Regions from separate parts of the Streptomyces sp. NPDC091279 genome, predicted to be linked through region 2. Evidence: riboswitches for the same ligand, from Rfam matches in the RefSeq annotation. Region 2 holds a riboswitch; each other region holds the start of a gene.
What was found. Region 2 has a riboswitch for cyclic di-AMP ahead of ACIQOU_RS26990 (peptidoglycan DD-metalloendopeptidase family protein). Riboswitches for the same ligand answer to the same signal wherever they lie in the genome.
Positions count from the first base shown of each region.

Region 1: it holds a riboswitch for cyclic di-AMP, as region 2 does, so the genes downstream of both, ACIQOU_RS34550 (M23 family metallopeptidase) here and ACIQOU_RS26990 (peptidoglycan DD-metalloendopeptidase family protein) in region 2, are expected to answer to the same signal.
Region 3: it holds a riboswitch for cyclic di-AMP, as region 2 does, so the genes downstream of both, ACIQOU_RS22215 (NlpC/P60 family protein) here and ACIQOU_RS26990 (peptidoglycan DD-metalloendopeptidase family protein) in region 2, are expected to answer to the same signal.

Region 1 covers NZ_JBIVVA010000019.1:102,750-107,332, forward strand. The annotation lists gene ACIQOU_RS34540 (M16 family metallopeptidase) at 1-563, shown strand, start outside; gene ACIQOU_RS34545 (M16 family metallopeptidase) at 560-1,948, shown strand; cyclic di-AMP (ydaO/yuaA leader) riboswitch at 2,191-2,352, shown strand; gene ACIQOU_RS34550 (M23 family metallopeptidase) at 2,365-3,147, shown strand; gene ACIQOU_RS34555 (GntR family transcriptional regulator) at 3,337-4,029, shown strand; gene ACIQOU_RS34560 (HPr family phosphocarrier protein) at 4,282-4,563, opposite strand.
Region 2 covers NZ_JBIVVA010000011.1:149,407-153,989, forward strand. The annotation lists gene ACIQOU_RS26985 (alpha-galactosidase) at 1-1,666, shown strand, start outside; cyclic di-AMP (ydaO/yuaA leader) riboswitch at 1,993-2,154, shown strand; gene ACIQOU_RS26990 (peptidoglycan DD-metalloendopeptidase family protein) at 2,159-3,151, shown strand; gene ACIQOU_RS26995 (DUF6250 domain-containing protein) at 3,298-4,008, shown strand; gene ACIQOU_RS27000 (SGNH/GDSL hydrolase family protein) at 4,196-4,583, shown strand, end outside.
Region 3 covers NZ_JBIVVA010000008.1:347,522-352,104, reverse strand. The annotation lists gene pcrA (DNA helicase PcrA) at 1-1,801, opposite strand, end outside; cyclic di-AMP (ydaO/yuaA leader) riboswitch at 2,074-2,230, shown strand; gene ACIQOU_RS22215 (NlpC/P60 family protein) at 2,239-3,414, shown strand; gene ACIQOU_RS22210 (tellurite resistance/C4-dicarboxylate transporter family protein) at 3,603-4,583, shown strand, end outside.

The DNA.
Region 1 (4,583 bases), on a different contig from region 2:
CGCGTGCGTGCGACGCGGCCGACCTGGCGCTCACCGTCCTGTTCGGCGGCGAGTCCTCCCGCGTCTACAACCGCCTGGTGCGCCGCGACCGTACGGCCGTCACCGCGTGGGGCGGGCTGTGGCGCTTCGCCGGGGCGCCCTCGCTGGGCATCCTCGACGTGAAGACGTCGGGCGAGGCGGAGGTCGCCGCCGTCGAGCGGGCCGTCGACGAGGAGCTGGCCCGGTTCGCCGAGGAGGGGCCGACGGCCGAGGAGATGGAGCGCGCCCAGGCGCAGTTGGAGCGCGAGTGGCTGGACCGGCTCGGTACCGTCCACGGCCGCGCCGACGAACTGTGCAAGTACGCCGTCCTGTTCGGCGACCCGCAGCTCGCCCTCACCGCCGTCGGACGCGTCCTGGACGTGACGGCCGAGGAGGTCCAGGAGGTCGCCAAGGCGCGCCTGCATCCGCGCAACCGCGCGGTCCTGGTCTACGAGCCCACTGCCGACACCGACACCGACACCGACACCGAAGCCGACGCGCCGGAAGCCGCGGCCACCGACGAGACCGAGGAGGCGGCCCGGTGACCGAGCTCGCCACGATGGACTTCCACCCCCAGCCGCAGGGCGGCGAGCCCAAGGTCTGGGCCTTCCCGGCACCCGAGCGGGCCACCCTCGACAACGGCCTGACGATCCTGCGCTGCCACCGCCCGGGCCAGCAGGTCGTCGCCGTCGAAGTGGGCCTGGACGCGCCCCTGGACGCCGAGCCGACCGGCCTCGAAGGCGTCGCCACGATCATGGCGCGGGCCTTCTCCGAGGGCACCGACAAGCACTCCGCCGAGGAGTTCGCGGCCGAACTGGAGCGCTGCGGCGCCACCTTGGACGCGCACGCCGACCACCCCGGTGTCCGCATCGCCCTGGAGGTGCCGGCGTCCCGCCTGGAGCGGGCCCTCGGACTGCTCGCCGACGCGCTCAGGGCGCCCGCGTTCGCCGACAGCGAGATCGAACGGCTGGTCGACAACCGGCTCGACGAGATCCCGCACGAGACGGCCAACCCGTCCCGCCGGGCCGCCAAGGAACTCTCCAAGGAGCTGTTCCCGCAGACCTCGCGCATGTCCCGGCCCCGCCAGGGCACCGAGGAGTCGGTGCGCGCCATCGACTCGGCGGCCGTCCGCGCCTTCTACGAGAGCAACGTCCGCCCCGCGACGGCCACCGCGGTCGTCGTCGGCGACCTCACCGGCATCGACCTCGACACCCTGCTCGGCGACACCCTGGGCGCCTGGACGGGCGCCCCCGCCGAGGCCCGGAAGATGCCCCCGGTGACCGCCGACGACCGGGGACGCGTCGTCATCGTCGACCGCCCCGGAGCCGTCCAGACACAGCTGCTGATCGGCCGCGTCGGCGCCGACCGGCACGACCGGGTGTGGCCGGCCCAGGTGGTCGGCACCTACTGCCTCGGCGGCACCCTCACCTCCCGCCTGGACCGCGTCCTGCGCGAGGAGAAGGGCTACACCTACGGCGTGCGGGCGTTCACCCAGGTGCTGCGCTCGGCGCCGGACGGCACCGGGATCGCGATGCTCGGCATCAGCGGCTCCGTCGACACGCCGAACACCGGACCGGCCCTCGACGACCTCTGGAAGGTGGTCCGCGGAGTCGCGCAGGAGGGGCTGACGGACGCCGAGCGGGACGCCGCCGTGCAGTTCCTGGTCGGCGTGGCGCCGCTCAAGTACGAGACCGCCGCGGCCGTCGCGGGCACCCTGGCCGACCAGGTCGAGCAGCATCTGCCGGACGATCACCAGGCCACGCTGTACCGGCAGTTGGCCGCCACCGGCACCGTGGAGGCCACCGCGGCCGTCGTCAGCGCCTTCCCGGTGGACCGTCTGGTCACGATCCTCGTCGGGGACGCCGCCGCCATCAAGGAGCCCGTCGAGGCCCTCGGCATCGGCGACGTCACCGTCGTCGCCGCGGAGTAGCCGGGCACCCGCGCGCGGGAACGACGTTGAGGAGTCGTCAGGACAGGCCCCGGTGACGGAGACGTCGCCGGGGCCTTCCGGTGTCCCCGACATGGCCGCGGAGTGTCCGAATTGAGGGAGAGGCTGCCCGTCTGCCCTGTGGGATGCGCTACAAAAACAGTGATCCGTTTGAGGATCGAACGGCGGCCCGCTTAGCGTCTCCCCGGCTGTCCGTCAGGCACCGCGCCGCATCCCGCGGCACCGGGCAGTCATCGCCGAGTCCCCCCACGGCGCGAGCCAGGGGAGCCGGGGACCCACGCAGTCCCTGGGGTGAATCGGACGCCCGCGCTGGTCGAGGGGGTCCGTAGGAGACCTTCCTGCTCCGAACCCGTCAGCTAACCCGGTAGGCGAGAGGGAAGGAAAGGACCAGCCACCACATGGCGTTCAACTGCGCCACCGGGAAGCACCGCCGGCCCACCCGCACGCAGCGCACCACCGCCCGCGCGGCCGGCATCGCGGCCCTCGCCACCACCGGCGTCGTCGGCACCCTGGCCGCCCCGGCGCTCGCCGCCGAGAACGTCGGCTTCACCGAGAACGCCGTCGAGCAGACCGGTCTCACCCCCGTCGTCACCCTCGGGGACCGGGTCGCCGACAGGATCGACGCCCAGGCCGCCGCGCAGAAGCAGGCCGCCGAACAGGCCGCCCGCAAGGAGGCCGCCCAGGAGGCCGCGCGCAAGAAGGCCGAGGCGAAGGCCAAGGCCGAGCACGAGGCCAAGGAGCGTGCCGCCCGCGACGCCGAGCGCGCCCGCCTCAACGCCTTCGTGCTGCCGATCAGCGGTTCCTACGTCTCCACCGGCTACCAGGCCGGCAGCTCCCTGTGGTCCTCCGGCAGCCACACCGGCGTCGACTTCCACGCCGCGAGCGGTACCTCCGTGCACGCGGTCGGCTCCGGCACCGTCGTCGAGACCGGCTGGGGCGGCGCCTACGGCAACCAGATCGTCATCAAGATGAACGACGGCACGTACACCCAGTACGGCCACCTGTCGTCCATCGGCGTCTCCGCGGGCCAGACGGTCACCCCGGGCCAGCAGATCGGCCTCTCCGGCGCCACCGGCAACGTCACGGGCCCGCACCTCCACTTCGAGGCCAGGACCAGCCCCGAGTACGGCTCCGACATCGACCCGGTCGCCTACCTCCGCGCCCACGGTGTGAGCGTCTGACGGCACCCCAGCGCCTCGTGTGAAACCCCGGTTCCCTGTGAGCCGGGGTTTTCCTCGTTTCCCACGCCCCGCTGTCCAAAAAATATCCATGGATTCCGGTCCGCCATCGGAAATTCTCGCTCATTGCCATAGAGTCAATGAACACGCGTCAATCGGCGACGTTTCACGGGGATTAATGCGGAGGCTGTCATGCGTATTCCGGCGCATTCGGTGTGCACGGCGATCCGGGACGACATCGTCGCCGGTGCCTACGAGCGCGGCAGCCGGCTCACCGAAGAACTCCTCGCCCGCCGCTACGGCGTCTCCCGCGTCCCCGTGCGCGAGGCGCTGCGCACCCTGGAGGCGGAGGGCTTCGTCGTAACCCGTCGGCACGCGGGCGCGTGCGTGGCCGAACCGACCGAGCAGGAGGCCGCCGACCTGCTGGAGATGCGCCTGCTCCTGGAGCCGCTCGGCGCCTCCCGGGCCGCCCAGCGGCGCACCGAGGCCCACCTCAAGGTGTTGCGCGGCCTGGTCAGGCTGGGTCAGGAGCGCGCCAGGAGGGGCAACAGCGAGGATCTGCGCTCACTGGGCGGCTGGTTCCACGAGACCCTCGCCCAGGCCGCCGGCAGCCCCGCCCTGACCTCGATGCTCACCCAGCTGCGCCACAAGATCGCCTGGATGTACGCGGTGGACGCGCCGCTCAGCCCCGCCGAGTCCTGGGCCGAGCACGGCGCGATCGTGGACGCGGTGACCCGCGGTGACGCCGAGCGCGCGCGGGCGATCACCGCCCTGCACACCGAGCGCTCGACCGCGGGCCACCGGCTGCGTTTCGGCGGCCCCGACCGCGCCGATCGTGTGAGGAACTCGCAACCTCCCGTAAACATGTCGGGCCTGCGTCATTAACACGGGCGCCGTATACAAAGAAGTGCAATTCGGTGGACGTTCCTTTCCGCTGCCTGAATTCACGCGCGTCGGCAATTGTGGCGACGCGCCCCACGTATGCCCGCGATCGGTGATTCCGGATCGCGGCGACGGCGAATTCCACGCACGCTGTCCGATTCCCGCACGCTGTCCGATGCACGCCCGCCGCCCGGGAACGGCGAAGCCGCGCCGCCCGGAAAGGGCGACGCGGCTCCGGCGTGGTGCGCGAGGCGCTCAGACCGTCTCGGGCAGCTCCTCCAGGCCCTCGGCGACCAGCTTGGCCAGCCGGTCCAGCGCGGCGTCCGCGCCCTCGGCGTCGGAGGCCAGGACGACTTCCTCGCCCCCCTGGGCGCCCAGACCCAGGACGGCCAGCATGGAGGCCGCGTTGACGGGGTTGCCGTCGGCCTTGGCGATCGTCATCGGGACACCGGCGGCCGTGGCGGCCCGGACGAAGATGGAGGCGGGACGGGCGTGGAGGCCCTCGGCCCAGCCGACGTTGACGCGGCGCTCAGCCATGTGATGCTGCCCTTCAGTTT
Region 2 (4,583 bases):
CGACGGGCCCGATGTCGAGCTGCTGCGCGCCGACTCCGCCACCTGGACCCTGCCCCAGCGCGAGGGCTGGCGGCTCCACCAGCTGCACGGTGCCTGGGCCGCCGAGTCGCTGCTGACCAGCGCGCCCCTCACCTACGGCGACAAGGTCATCGGCAGCCGTCGCGGCCACACCGGGCACCAGCACCTGCCCTGGGTCGCCCTGGACACCGACGCCACCGAGGAGCGCGGCGAGGTCTACGGCTGCGCCCTCGGCTGGTCCGGCTCCTGGCGCATCGCGGTCGCGCACCTGCCGGACGCGCGCGTGCAGATCAACGGCGGCGCCGGGTACGACGACTCCGGGCTGCTGCGGCTGGCGGCGGGCGAGTCGTGGACGACGCCCGTCTTCGCGGGACTGTGGAGCGACGAGGGGTTCGGGGGCGCCAGCCGGGCCTGGCACGCCTACCAGCGCGCGTATGTCATCCCGGACGCCGACCGGGACCGGCCGGTGCTGTTCAACTCCTGGGAGGCCAGCTACTTCGACATCTCCGAGCAGCAGCAGGCCGCGCTGGCCCGGCGTGCGGCGGCCATCGGCATCGAGCTGTTCGTGGTGGACGACGGCTGGTTCGGCGCCCGCACCAGCGACCGGGCCGGGCTCGGTGACTGGACGCCCAATACCGACCGCTTCCCCGGCGGTCTCAAGCCGCTCGCCGACCAGGTGCACGCGCTCGGTATGCAGTTCGGCATCTGGGTCGAGCCGGAGATGGTCAACCCGGACAGCGACCTGTACCGCGCGCACCCCGACTGGGTGCAGTTCCAGCCCGGCCGCGCACGCACCGAGTTCCGCAACCAGCTGGTGCTGAACCTGGCCCGCGAGGACGTCCAGGAGTATCTCTGGGAGCGGCTCGACACCCTCCTGTCCAGTGCCCCCATCGACTACGTCAAGTGGGACTTCAACCGCTGCTTCACCGACGCGGGCTGGCCGGGTGAGCCCTACCCGCAGCGCCTGTGGGTCGACCATGTGAGCGCCCTGTACGCCCTGCTGGACCGGCTGCGCGAGGCCCACCCCGGTGTCGCCTTCGAGTCCTGCTCGGGCGGCGGCGGCCGGATCGACCTCGGGATCATGAGCCGCACCGACCAGGTGTGGACCTCCGACAACACCGACCCGCTGGACCGGCTCGCCATCCAGCACGGCTTCAGTCAGCTGCACCCCGCGCGCGTGATGGCCGCCTGGGTCACCGACAGCCCCAACACCCAGCTCAACGGCCGGGCCAGCTCGCTGCGTTTCCGGTTCGTGAGTGCCATGGCCGGGGTGCTCGGGGTCGGCGGCGACCTCACCGAGTGGAGCGAGGAGGAGCTGACCGAGGCCGCCGAGTGGGTGGACCTCTACAAGGAGATCCGGCCCGTCGTGCAGCGCGGCGACCTCTACCGGCTCCGGCCGCCGGGCGGCGGGCTGAGCGCCGTGCAGTATGTGCGCGGGGACGAGGCGGTGGTGCTGGCCTGGCTCCAGTCGCAGAGTTACGGCAATCCCGCACCGGCGCTGCGGCTGCGCGGGCTCGACCCGACGGCATCGTATGAATGCCGTGACACGGGTGAAGTCCACCGGGGTGCCGTGCTGCTGCATCACGGGCTGGCCACCGGGTTGCGTGGCGATCTCGACGCGAAGGTCATCCGGCTGCGCCGTATCTGAACCTTCTGTCCGTATTAACTCCCTCGTTTGCGCTTAGGCCCCCTTCATTCCAACTCGCTCTGGAATGAAGGGGGCTGGAGCAGCGTCACGTGAGGAGCGTCATAGTCGTGACCGAGGGTGGCTCGACATGTTCACGTAATGAGGGTGCTTTTCAAGGGAGTTCACCCCGAGCGTGGACCATTCCTTGCACGCAGGGTGACGGCGAATTTCAGTGCTGGATCACAGGAAACACATTCACAGGGAACCGCCGCTTGTTCTGTGGCGTCTTCGTCGCTTACGTTCGCCACCCATCCGGGCGGATGCCTAATCCTGCCGCCGACCGGAATCCGGACTACTCACTCGTACCCGGCAGGAGCGGGGGACCCACAGGCATCACCGCCTGTTCCGGTCTCCGGAACAGGCTTTGGGGTTAAGCCGCGCCGAAAAGCGCGGCCGGGCATCTCCAGCTCGCACCCGACAGCTCACCTCGCAGGCACCGGAGAGGAATGCGTCATGCCCGCGAAGGGTAAGCACCGCCGTCCGAAGCCCCCGCGCTTCAGTCGCTCGATAGCCGTCGCCGGAACCGGCGGGGCCGCTCTCGCCCTTCCGCTCATGGGGGCCGCCGGCGCCCACGCGGCGACCGCGCAATCCACCGCCCGGACGGTTTCCGAAAAGGCCGTCCAGGCCCTTCCGGCCGCCGCCGAGAAGTCGGCCGCGAAACAGCGGTCGACGGCCGACTCGGGCGTACGGACCTATGCGGTGCGTTCCGGTGACTGGCTCGCGAAGATCGCCGACGAGCAGCACGTCAGCGGTGGCTGGGAGCGGCTCTACTCCGACAATCGGCGGGCCGTCGGCGACAACCCCTCGTTGATCCACCCAGGGCTCAAGCTCACGATCGGCACGAAGGCCGCGGGGACCGGCGGAGAATCGGCGCCCTCGAAGCCGTCGCAGTCGTCGAAGCCGTCGGAATCGTCGAGTTCCTCGAACTCCTCGCATTCTTCGGGCTCTTCGGGCTCTTCCTCTTCCAGCTCCTCGAATTCCGCGAGTTCTTCCCAGACGTCCTCCGGGAAGAGCAGTGCGTCGACGAGCAGTTCCTCCGGCTTCACCCTGCCGGTCACCGGGGCCACCATCGGCACCCCGTACCACGCCTCCGGTTCCATGTGGTCGAGCGGTTACCACACCGGCGTCGACTTCATCGTCCCGACCGGCACCAGCGTCAAGGCCGTGGGCGCCGGCACCGTCGTCACGGCCGGCTGGGGCGGCGCGTACGGCAACCAGGTCGTCATCAAGCTCGCCGACGGCTACTACGCCCAGTACGCGCACCTCTCCGAACTGTCGGTGTCGGCCGGGCAGACCGTGACCGAGGGGCAGCAGGTCGGGCTCTCCGGCGCCACCGGCAACGTGACAGGACCGCACCTGCACTTCGAGATCCGCACCACCCCGGACTACGGCTCCGACGTGGACCCGGTCGCCTACCTCCGCACCAAGGGCGTCACGGTCGGCTGACCCCGGCCCCGCAGACCACCGGAGGCCGGACCCCGATCCCCGGGTCCGGCCTCCGGTGCGTCGGCCAACAGGCCGGTGTGTCCACGGTGTTGCGGCTCGATCCGCGGTGTCGACAGGGTCCGTGAGCACGGGGCAGAGTGATCTCCGTGACGACGACGCGCAGAACCTTCGGAGCCCTGGCCGCAGCGACCGCCGCGCTGGCCCTCGCCCCCGCGCCGGCCGCGAGCGCCACGCCCCGCCGGCACCGGGACCTGATCGCCCACGACGACTTCCGGCACGGACTCGGCAAGTGGGCGACCGAACTCCAGGACGGCGGCACGGTCACCGCGTCCCGAGGAGTGCTGGAGATCGACGTGCCGAGCGGCGCGACCGTATGGCTCCGCCGGCGGCTCACCGGCCCCTACGTCATCGAGTACACCGCCACGCCGGTCTCCGAGGGCGGGCCCAACGACCGGGTCTCCGACCTCAACAACTTCTGGAACGCCACCGACGTCCGTTCCCCGCACGACCTCTTCGCCACCCCGCGCGGCGGCGCCCTGGAGGAGTACGACCAGCTCACCACGTACTACTCCGGATACGGCGCCAACTACAACACCACGACCCGACTGCGCCGTTACGTCGGCCTTGCCGGGGTCCGGCCGCTGGTGCTCGACTACACCGAGCCGCTGCTCGTGGCGAACCGGCCGCACCAGGTCCGGATCGTCTCCGACGGCTCCACGGTCCGCTGGTGGAACAACGGGCGGCTGGTCTTCGACCACGCCGACCCGCAGCCGTACACCGACGGGCACTTCGCCTTCCGGACCACGTGGAGCCACTTCCGGGTCCGGGACTTCCGGGTGTGGCGGGCCGCCGGGTAACCGGAGGGGCGGCTTCAGCGAGGTTGCCGCCTCAACCACCCTGTGTGGGTTGTTATTCCTTCCTTGGCCAACACTTTAGGAGTGGTTCATCTCACCGTTCCTTGACCGCTTCCTACGGTCGCGTAGGCCTTATTCGAAGGTGAATCATGGCGGGGTGGCAGACGATTCGAAGAATGACAGCAGAGTAGTGATCGGGTCGTACGTTGCGGTGGGGGACAGCTTCACCGAAGGCGTCGGCGACCCCGGCCCCGACGGGGCGTTCGTCGGCTGGGCCGACCGGTTCGCGGTCCTGCTCGCCGATCGGCGCCCCGAGGGCGACTTCGCGTACACGAACCTCGCGGTACGCGGCAAACTTCTCGACCAGGTGATCGAGGACCAGGTGCCCAAGGTCCTTGAACTCGCCCCTGACCTGGTCTCCTTCTGTGCGGGTGGCAACGACATCATCCGGCCCGGCACCGATCCCGACGAGGTCGCGGAGCGGTTCGAGCGGGGGGTCGTGCGGCTGACGGAGGCGTGCGGGACGGTGATGGTGACCACCGGGTTCGACACCCGGGGGGTGCCCGTCCTCAAGCATC
Region 3 (4,583 bases), on a different contig from region 2:
GGGCGACGGCGGCGAGTTCCTGGAGGTTCTCGATGCGGGTCTCGTCCTGCGGGTCGGTGGAGTTCTGCAACTCGGCGAGGTAGCCGGTGCGTTCGAGGATCGCCTCCAGGACCGTCGCCGGTCCGGCGCCGGACTCGACGATCGTGCGGAGGTCCTCCATCAGCGTGTTGAACCGCCGCACGGCGTTGGTGGAGCGCGCCGCCATGCCGTACGCCTCGTCGACGCGGCGCAGCGCCTGCGGGAAGCTGATCTTCTCGCGCTGCGCGAGGGCGTCGATCATCGCCTCCGCGCGGTCGCCGATGCCGCGCTTGGGGACGTTCAGAATCCGGCGCAGCGGGACGGAGTCCTCCGGGTTGGCGAGGACCCGCAGGTAGGCCAGGACGTCCCGGACCTCCTTGCGCTCGTAGAAGCGGACGCCGCCGACGACCTTGTAGGGCAGGCCGACGCGGATGAAGATCTCCTCGAAGACCCGCGACTGGGCGTTCGTCCGGTAGAAGACGGCGACGTCCCCGGCCTTGGCGTCGCCCGCGTCGGTGAGGCGGTCTATCTCCTCGGCGACGAACTGCGCCTCGTCGTGCTCGGTGTCGGCGACGTACCCGGTGATGCGGGCGCCCGCACCGGCGTTGGTCCACAGGTTCTTGGGGCGGCGGGACTCGTTGCGCTCGATGACGGCGTTGGCGGCGGTGAGGATCGTCTGGGTGGAGCGGTAGTTCTGCTCCAGGAGGATCGTCGTCGCGTCCGGGTAGTCCTCCTCGAACTGGAGGATGTTGCGGATCGTCGCGCCCCGGAAGGCGTAGATCGACTGGTCGGCGTCGCCGACGACGCACAGTTCGGCGGGCGGCAGTTCGTGCTCGGCGAGCGGGACCGGCGGCACGTCGAGGGGCCGCTCGGCGCTGCCGACCAGCTCACGCACGAGCGCGTACTGGGCGTGGTTGGTGTCCTGGTACTCGTCGACGAGGACGTGCCGGAAACGGCGGCGGTAGTGCTCGGCGACGTCGGGGAAGGCGCGCAGCAGGTTGACCGTCGTCATGATCAGGTCGTCGAAGTCGAGGGCGTTCGCCTCGCGCAGCCGTGACTGGTACATGGCGTAGGCCTGCGCGAGGGTCTTCTCGAAACCGTCGGCGGCCTGCGCGGCGAAGTCCTCCTCGTCGATCAGCTCGTTCTTCAGGTTGGAGATCTTGGCGCTGAACGACTTCGGCGGGTAGCGCTTGGGGTCCAGGTCCAGGTCGCGGCAGACCAGGGCCATCAGGCGCTTGGAGTCGGCGGCGTCGTAGATCGAGAACGACGAGGTGAAGCCGAGCTTCTTGCTCTCCCGGCGCAGGATGCGCACGCACGCGCTGTGGAACGTCATCACCCACATGGCGTTCGCGCGCGGTCCGACGAGCTGCTCGACGCGCTCCTTCATCTCACCGGCGGCCTTGTTGGTGAAGGTGATCGCGAGGATCTGGCCCGGGTGCGCGTTCCGCTCGGCCAGGAGGTAGGCGATGCGGTGGGTGAGCACCCGGGTCTTGCCGGAACCGGCTCCGGCCACGATGAGCAGCGGGGTCCCGGCGTGGACGACGGCCTTCTTCTGGTTGTCGTTCAACCCGTCGACCAGGGCTGCGGCGTCCAGGACCGGACGCGGGGCGCCGTCGCGGTAGTGGGTGTCGCGGTCCGGGGGCGCGTCGAACTTCCCGCCGAACAGGTCGTCCGGAATCGACTCCGGGGCGTGCTCGTCCTCGGGTGGTGGCGGGGGTTCCTCGTCGTGCCCGCGGGGGGTCTGGAGGTTCGCCAGGAAGCTGTCGTCAAAGAGGCTGCTCATCGCTCTCCGAGTCTAGGCGGCCCCACTGACAGCCCGCCCCCGCCCTGAGAACATCCACCGCGCACGGACGTCCGGCCACGCCACCCGCGACCGCCCGTGACCAGGCGTTCACGTGCGGCGACCGACCCCCGCACACCTTCCCGAGGTCACGAAAACGTATCGGGCATATCGGCCATCAACCTTCACAGAGGCCACACGAGTTGGCTACCGTTCCGGCAAGGCCGCACGACCCTCTCCGGCGAACGTCGCCGGGCCGCGCGGCCGCCGCCGAGTCCGGGCCGCCGCCGCGCATCCGGAGCCGGGGACCCACACCGATCCCGGGGTGAATCGGTCCGCCCTCCCCTCGCGGGACGGGCACCGTAGGGCAACCCTTCCGAAGCACGCGCCCGAACCCGACAGCCGACTCGGTAGGCGGATATGGGAAGGAGTCGCCACTCTTGGCGTCGCACCGCAAGTCGCGCCCCTCGGGAGCACGCGCAGCAGGCATCCGCACCCCCGCCCTCGCCACGGCCGCCCTGACCTCCGTCGCCCTGCTGTCCCAGACGGCCGACGCCGCCCCCGCCCCCGACGGCAAGCCGAGCCTGGAGGAGGTCGAGAAGAAGGTCGACGACCTGTACCGGCAGGCCGAGTCGGCGACCGAGAAGTACAACGCGGCCAAGGAGCGGACCACCAAGCAGCGCAAGCGCGTCGACACGCTCCTCGACGACGTCGCCCGGCGCACCCAGAAGCTCAACTCCGCGCGGGAGGAGCTGGGTTCCTTCGCCGCGGCCCAGTACCGTTCCGGGGCCTCGACGCCGGACACGGCGACCTTCCTGCTCTCCGACACGCCGCAGGACTACTTCGACCAGACCCAGCTGATGAGCCGTCTGACCTCCCGCCAGAAGGGCGCGGTCGACGACTACGTCACCGAGCAGTCGGCGACCATGAAGAAGCGCCAGGAGGCCACCCGGAGCCTTGAGACGCTCACCGAGACCCAGAGCGACCTGCACACGGCCAAGGCCACCGTGCAGCAGAAACTCTCCGCCGCGCGCGCGATGCTGTCGAAGCTGACCGCCGAGGAGAAGGCGCGGCTCGCGGAGATCGAGCGGAAGAAGCAGGAGGCCGCCGCCGAGAAGGCCGCCGAACTCGCGAAGCAGCAGAAGGCGGAGCAGGCGGCCCGACAGGACACCCCTGACTCGTCGTCCTCGTCATCCTCGTCCGCCTCGTCGTCCCCTTCCGCCTCTTCCTCCTCCTCCGCCTCGGGCGACGCGTACTCCGTCAAGGCGGGGAAAGCGCTTGCGTTCGCCCGCGCGCAGGTCGGCAAGCCGTATGTCTGGGGTGCCACCGGACCCGGCTCCTACGACTGCTCCGGCCTCACGCAGGCCGCCTGGAAGGCCGCGGGCGTCACCCTCCCGCGCACCACCTACGACCAGGTGAACGCCGGAACGACCGTCCCCCTCGCCGACGCCCGCCCCGGTGACCTGATCTTCTTCTACGACGACGTCACCCACGTGGGCCTCTACATCGGCAACGGCATGATGATCCACGCCCCGAAGCCGGGCGCGTACGTCCGCGAGGAGTCCGTCTACTACGGCGGCGAGTCGATCATCCACAGCGTGGTCCGCCCGGCCTGAGCCGACACCGACCCGGCCGCACGCGCGCGTAGGCATCGACGGCACCCGCCGTCGCGGCACGCACGCGTACGGCCGTTTTGGCATATGCCCGGCCCGTGTCCGTGCGCCCGCGCCGCCCTGCGCGACCGTTTCCGCCCGCCCGCGCGTGCCCCGCGACCGCCGCGCCGGGTGCTCCCTAGCATCGGCCCATGTCCGCCCCTCACGGTCCCGCGTCCGGCTCCCTCTCCCCGCGCGCGTGGTGGGCACGCCGTTCGCCGGAGGCCGGGGCCGCCGTGCTGGCGACGGGCATCCTGTCGGTGGGGCTGCGGCTGACGGGGCACGAGGTGCTGTCGCTGATCGCCCTGGTGCTCGCGTGCGGGGCGTGGCTGGTGCTGGCCGCGCGCTTCGTCACGGGGCTGCTGTGGGACCGGGCGCGATGGATGGCGGCGGCCCGGGTGCCGGGGGCCCTGACGGCCGTCGCGGCGACCGCCGTTCTCGGCACCCGCTTCTCCGACCTGGGCCGGCATCTCCTCGCCGACGCGCTGCTGGCGCTGGCCGCCGCCCTGTGGCCGGCGCTGCTGATCGACGTCGTACGGCACTGGCGGCGGCGCGGGATGTCCGGCGGGGTGTTCCTGGCCTGCGTGGCGACGCAGGGGCTCGCCGCGCTGTCCGGCACGCTCGCCGGGGCGCAGACGGCGGCGTGGCTCGCGTACACCGCTCTGGTGCTGTTCTGGGGCGGCCTGGTCCTCTACTGCGTCGCGCTGGCCTGTTTCGACCTACGACAACTGTTCGAGGGCGCCGGTGACCAGTGGGTGGCGGGCGGCGCGCTCGCCATCTCCGCGCTGGCCGGCTCGACCCTGCTCGCCGCCGACGACACACGCCTCCACCTGTGGAACGACGACGATCGCGGCGTCCTGCGCGCGGTCACCGTCGCGCTGCTGGTGCTCGCCGGCGCCTGGTACGTCGTTCTCGCCGTCGCGGAGGCGGTCCGCCCCCGGCCGCGCTACGACGTGCTCCGCTGGGCGACCGTGTTCCCGCTGGGCATGACGGCGGCGGCCACGCTGGCCGTCGGGTCCGCCGCGCGCCTCCCGTGGCTCAGGGGGCCGGGGCAGGTGCTGCTGTGGATCGCGGTGGCGGGGTGGCTCGCCGTCGCCGTGGGTGCGGCGCGCCGCTGTGCGGGCGGCCGGGCG